Flavisolibacter tropicus: one gene and its partner. The protein of the gene in region 1 interacts with the protein of each later gene in a pairwise test. Links are inferred from orthologs where the notes say so. Each region holds a gene or a part of one and is shown on either strand. Other genes may lie near its edges. The genes, in order: SY85_RS02555 and ung.

Region 1 (3,093 bases):
TGATACTGTTGGTGATCCGTTTAAAGATACTTCTGGTCCTTCTATGAATATCTTGATCAAGTTGATGTCAATTGTGTCATTAGTTATCGCTCCTACATTGGCTGAAATGTTTCATACAAAAAATGTTGATGCTGAAGCAGCGAAAGTGCGCACAGAGCAGTCTACTGTTATGTCTTCTGCTAAGACAACAGGATTAAACACTATTCAATTGAAATAAAAAGCTTTGCTTTACTGTGAGAATTAAAAGTCCCGCCTCTGCTTGGCGGGCTTTTTCTTTATACATCTTACTCTTCTTATTCCTACTTTTTTAGCTGGTTATTGAGGTCTTAAAGAATAGATAATGCTTCTATTCCTTCAAAACTTCAATTAAATTTGGTTTTACTTGCTATATGCCTCCTGCCATTTTACTTTACGCCATTCCCGGTTTTATTCTTCTATTATCTATAGAAGCATGGTTTTCTTATAAAGAAAACAAGCATTTGTATGAAGTAAAAGATACGTTTGCCAGTTTAGGACTGGGAATAGGCAATGTATTAGTAGGCTTTCTTACCAAGGTCATGATCTTTGGTTTGTTCACCTTTATTTACAAGTTTCGGCTATTTGAGTTAAACGAAAAGGTATGGTGGTTTTGGCTATTACTCTTCCTGGCTGACGATTTTTCCTATTATTGGTTTCACCGGATTGCCCATTCTGTCAACTGGTTTTGGGCCTCTCATGTTGTACACCATTCCTCTGAAAGATATAACCTGGCGGCAGCTTTGCGACAAACCTGGACAGGCAATGCCACTGGTTCATTCTTATTTTGGGCATGGATGCCTCTCGTAGGCTTTCATCCTATATGGGTGTTATTTATGCAACAAATAAGTCTGATCTACCAATTTTGGATTCATACGGAAACGGTTAACAAACTTCCCCAGCCAATTGAGTTTTTATTCAACACGCCCTCCCATCATCGCGTACATCACGGGAGTGATCTAAAATACCTTGATAAGAATCATGCAGGTGTGTTAATCATCTGGGACCGCTTATTTGGCACCTTCCAAAAAGAAGAAGAACGTCCAACCTATGGACTTACAAAAAACATTCATTCTTTCAATCCTGCTGTTATTGCTTTTAAAACATGGGGAGAGTTGATTAAAAGTGCTAAAGACTGCCCATCCTGGAAAAACCGATTTCGTTATTTCTTTGAATCACCCGGATGGAGTCATGATAGCAGCACTCTGACAACGAAGCAATTACGCAATCAAACTGTCTCGTCGCAAGCAAATAAATCAACTACGAGCCTGCCAAGCGCCAAAGAAAGCGTTTAAATGCTGTTATAATCGCTCTTTTTCTATGAATTCTATTGCTATCGCCCTACCTTTGCGCCGAAAATTATAACAGTAATGAGCAATAGAACATTTACGATGATTAAGCCAGATGCCATGAAAAATGGTCACGCTGGTGCTATCCTGGATAAGATTATTAAATCGGGTTTCCGTGTTGTAGCTTTAAAACAAACTCGTTTAACTACGGAGAAAGCTGGTGAGTTTTATGCAGTGCATAAAGAGCGTCCTTTCTATGGTGAGCTAGTTGAATTTATGAGCAGCGGACTTATCATTGCAGCTATTTTAGAAAAAGAAAACGCTGTAGCTGATTTCAGAACGCTGATTGGTGCAACTGACCCAGCAAAAGCTGATGAAGGTACAATCCGTAAATTATTTGCTACTTCTCTTGGCGAGAATGCTGTACACGGTAGCGATAGCGATGAAAACGCACAAATTGAAGGTAACTTCTTCTTCTCCGGACTGGAGCAGTTCTAATACTAAAAACCCCGCTTCTTGCGGGGTTTTTCTTTATAATGTCTTTTCGTAGTTTTTGATCATTTTGTTTTCAACGGGTTCCACTTTATATCCTGCTTTGCGTAACAAGTTGATAACGCCTCTCTCTCCTGGTAAGTGACCAGCTCCTACAGCTACTACAATTGGACCATTGGGCATGATTAGGCTTAACTTCTGAGTCCAATCTTCATTACGCCTGTACAACATGATCTCTGTGAACTTTTCAACACCGGCATCTTCCTTTTCTGTTAATTCTTCAAGCAATTTGAGGTCTTGATTTCTATAGGCTTTGGTTAGTTCTTCAAACTCTTTATTATCATCCTTTTTTTCGTAGTTCTCAACGTAATTCAGTAGTTGTCTTGCTTGTATCCCATAAGGAATACTGTCGAAAATACTCATTTGAAAGGCCATCGTTTCCAACCCCTTTATTCCAACACCCTCATGTTTGGCTTCTTTCATTATAAGTTGCTCCATAGCCATGGGATGGCTACAATCAACAGAATTCTGCATGAGTGTGGAAGCCGCTAACATAGGCTTATAAGTCTCCAGCATGGAGAAAGGAATAAAACCCTTATTGGTTGTAAAAAAGGCTTTGACCTTTTCATACTCTTCTGGTTTCAGTAATTGAGCAAGAGTAGTATCACCACGCATTTTCATTTTACTCATCACACTTATTAACTCAAACATGTTATCCATGTCCAGTTCTAAGTAAACTTTATCAGCTTGCTTTATAGCGGACTTTAAACTGTCGCTAACAAATACATCATCGCCACACAGCATATGTATGGTACCGAATAAATAAGAAGGCGTTTTTAAATCTTTGCCGGAGATACGCCAAAGCAATGTATTGTTCTTATCAACGGTTTGAGAGAAACAGGACACGCAGAGTAATGTAGTAGTTACCCACAAAATCATCCGCTTCATGGTAAATTATTTAGGAGTAAATAAACATTTACATCAATAATTGGTGTAGCCAGGTGGAATGTAAAAGAGCCATGCCTGTATTTTAAAAACAATATCTCCAACTAATGATTTAAATATGCAATTCAATAGCTATGCCGGGTTGAATTCCTTGGCAACAAAGTAAAATTACAATTATAGCCTATAGATTACTATACCATTGCTTCAGAACCATACACTTGACCTTGGAATTTCAGGGATGGAGAGGGAATAAATTGCCCCAGATTTAATTGATCCCATTTTTGGTCTACAGATTTTATGGTACTCTCATCAGCAATAATGATGTTTGGCCAATCGCGTTGAAAGTTGTCAA
Region 2 (3,266 bases), 570 kb from region 1 along the record:
TACATGGCGGCTGGCGTACCCCGCCCACTCCCCGCCAAAAGGCATTCACCAATGCATTGCTGGTAGCAGGCTTGGCAGTGGGATTATTATGGCTGGGCAAGCGTGTGTAATACGGCTAATAAATAATTATGTTTTGGTGCTTGATCAAAAACGAGGAACAAGCATATTGGAGTATATCCTTTGTAGCATGTTTTAAAACATTCTACGATCAGCATATAATCAGGCACAGGATATTAAATAACAACTACTATTAAGCAGCACTACCGGTAATGCATAAGGGTAAAGGAGGCTAACATTTTTTTGGTGAATGCATAACACTCGCTATCTATTATTTGCAGCAATAGCAGAACACGAGAAGGTTTTCTAAATGGAATTAATATAAATAGTATATAACGCTAAGGCTACTAATGCACCGGCCAGCGTGTTTAGAAAGTTAACCATATTGTTTTGCAATAGGCCTTTTCGTTCCAGTGTAGCACCTAAAACCGAGTCGGTAAGATTGCCAATTGTTCCAGCTGCTACTACCATTAGCAATGCGGCCACTGACCAACCATAGCCTGTACAATAAACCACTGCAATGAAAGCGCTACCAACGACACCAATTAACACACCCTCCAGGCTAATAACACCGTCTAACCCTCTGTGATCTCTTTTGAAGGTAATACAGTTATAAAATCGTTTTCCATATACACTGCCTAATTCAGAGGACAAAGTATCAGCGGTAGCAGAAGCCAGACTACCGGCAGTCATTATTGCCCATAACGGAAGATTCTCTGGATAGCAAATAGCCAATAAGCCTAACAGGCCCGCTACGCCACCATTGGCCAATACTTGTTCTATGGTACGCTGACCGCTGTGTTTTTCCGCTATACCTAGTTTGTTTTTTGTATTGGATTGCCAGGCTGTAGCTAAGGTGCCTAACAGGAAAAACAACCCTAGCATCAAAATACCAAATACACCTATACCCAGGTAGATGAATGTCGCCAATACACCTCCGGCAATACCTCCAGCCACAGTAAGCTTTCGGGTTAATATGCTAGTTAGCACTGCCAGCACTACCACTATAATAAAAAGGATATAGGTATGAAGCACGCGGCAAGATAGCAAGCCTTATTGGTTATGCGCAGAAAAGAGAAACAAAAGGTCTGTAGAAGTTGTACAGTATTTACTTACTGCTACCAGAAGAAAATAAAACAAGTGCTCTACTGGCTTAAAATAAGGGCTAGGAACAACTGTTACGTATAGATTCATTTATTTCAAGAGCCATTGTATAGGCTGATTAATAGATTTCAGTATAATCTTTGTGTTTGTAATAACTTCATCCAAAAAAGGCCATGGCGGTTAAGATAGAAGAATCATGGAAAGAGGAACTTAAGGACGAGTTTAAAAAACCCTATTTCAAACAGATAGTAGAACACATAAAAACCGAAAAAGAACAAGGCAAAACCATCTATCCACCGGGCTCTTTAATATTTCATGCCTTCGATGCTACACCTATTGATCATGTAAAAGTGGTCATCCTTGGGCAAGACCCTTATCATGGTCCAAAGCAGGCACATGGCTTAAGCTTTAGTGTTCAAAATGGGGTTCCTCCTCCACCATCACTGGTCAATATTTTTAAAGAACTTCACGAAGATGTAGGAATGCCCATCCCTTCGCATGGCAACCTGGAAAAATGGGCGCAGCAAGGTGTGCTGCTCTTAAATGCTTCATTGACTGTGCGGGCCGGAGAACCTATGAGTCATTCCAAAATTGGTTGGCACCATTTCACTGATAGCGTTATCAGAAAGGTTTCTGAAGATAAAAAACATGTGGTGTTTATGCTCTGGGGGAAATTTGCGCAAGAGAAAAGAACCCTGATCGATGAAAAGAAGCATTTAATTCTAAAAGCGGCGCACCCCTCTCCACTCTCTGCCCATAATGGCTTTTTTGGTTGCCACCATTTTTCAAAGGCCAATGCCTGGTTAATGAAACATGGTATCGATCCAATAGACTGGGCGTTGTAATTTTGCATTATGGTGAAAAATATTCTGGGACGCCTATTTGCTTTATGGGCTATTATCATGTTTGTGCCTTCATTGATTATTACCGTGCTGTTTATTGCCCCTACAATAAACTGGCCGGAACCCAGGCGTTCAAAATACCTTCAACCTGTATACCAACGCTGGATGACGTTTTTCTTCTTTATGACTGGGGTTAGAAGAGTTTTTAAAGGAAAAGAACATTTTACTAAAAAAGAGGCTTTTGTCATTGTGTGTAATCACCGCTCTTTGATGGATCCACCGCTTTCCAGCCCAGGAATTCCCGAGCCCACCAAAACGATTGCCAAGATAGAGATGATGAAGATCCCGGTATTTAATGTGCTTTATAAAAGTGGAGCGGTTCTGGTAAACCGGAAAAGTGAAGCCAGTCGCAAGCAAAGCTATTTAAAGATGAGAGAGGTCTTAGACAAGGGAATACATATGTGTATCTATCCAGAGGGCACTCGCAACAAAACCAAAGAGCCTTTACGTCAATTTCATGACGGCGCTTTCAAGCTGGCTGTAGAAACCCAAAAGCGCATTATGCCGGCTGTTATTTTCAATACAGAAAAAGTACTACCCCCTAGCAAGTCCTTTTACTTTTGGCCTAGCAAAGTAGAAATGCATTTTCTACCGCCCATTTCAACCGCCAATAAAAGCGTGCAGGAATTGAAAGCAGAAGTATATGAAACAATGAAGAATTATTATACACAGCATAATCGTGACTAGCACTTATCTCAAAAGTTTTAAAATAAACGTATTATCATTGGGCTTGTAAAAGGATAAAACTTTCCTTCTACAAGCTCAGGATAAACGGACTCCACTGAACAAGTAAGATGCAATTGCTGTAACTAGCTTTAGAAATTACTGAACGTACGCGTTCTGTTAATGCGCAGATCCTGTAATAATGATGATTTAGGATTAATTGAAATACTGAAAGAGCTATACAGGCCCTTTTGAATACCAATTGACATTTGCCAGCAGTGCATATCCCTGTTAATAGACATACTAACAGCTTCTACCTTCATGGACTGGAAGTTGAAATAGCCATTGGTTGTAAAGTTCCACTTGGGCGTTAAGCTAAAGCTGCTGCGAAGTGAAGTGGTGGCGTTAAACTGGGTTCTAAAACCAGTGTAATTAGGTAATGGAACAGAGGCAAAGTTTGCAGCGAAGTCAATGCTAATATCCCAAGGAATATTAAAATCAACAAACTCTGAAGGATTGCGGCGCATATACTCCTGCAAA

What was found.
Region 2: the proteins of SY85_RS02555 (region 1) and ung interact in binary tests that used the Escherichia coli proteins (3 or more experiments, as listed by UniProt). The link is inferred for Flavisolibacter tropicus from one-to-one orthologs.

What each region holds. Positions count from the first base shown.
Region 1 is NZ_CP011390.1:629,376-632,468, reverse strand. What follows is about bases 336-3,093. They hold SY85_RS02555 (nucleoside-diphosphate kinase), read left to right. Parts: upstream 336-1,385; coding sequence 1,386-1,802; downstream 1,803-3,093. Other genes in these bases: SY85_RS02545 (menaquinone biosynthesis decarboxylase), read right to left, coding at 2,933-3,093; SY85_RS02550 (TraB/GumN family protein), read right to left, coding at 1,836-2,744; SY85_RS02560 (sterol desaturase family protein), read left to right, coding at 390-1,310. In the rest of the region: SY85_RS02565 (sodium-translocating pyrophosphatase), read left to right, coding at 1-217. UniProt on the Escherichia coli protein: Major role in the synthesis of nucleoside triphosphates other than ATP. The ATP gamma phosphate is transferred to the NDP beta phosphate via a ping-pong mechanism, using a phosphorylated active-site intermediate.
Region 2 is NZ_CP011390.1:56,628-59,893, reverse strand. Bases 240-3,170 are described here. They hold ung (uracil-DNA glycosylase), read left to right. Parts: upstream 240-1,334; coding sequence 1,335-2,006; downstream 2,007-3,170. Other genes in these bases: SY85_RS00195 (putative LPS assembly protein LptD), read right to left, coding at 2,879-3,170; SY85_RS00200 (lysophospholipid acyltransferase family protein), read left to right, coding at 2,016-2,750; SY85_RS00210 (DUF92 domain-containing protein), read right to left, coding at 364-1,092. Outside these bases: SY85_RS00215 (SDR family oxidoreductase), read left to right, coding at 1-110; more of SY85_RS00195, read right to left, coding at 3,171-3,266. UniProt on the Escherichia coli protein: Excises uracil residues from the DNA which can arise as a result of misincorporation of dUMP residues by DNA polymerase or due to deamination of cytosine.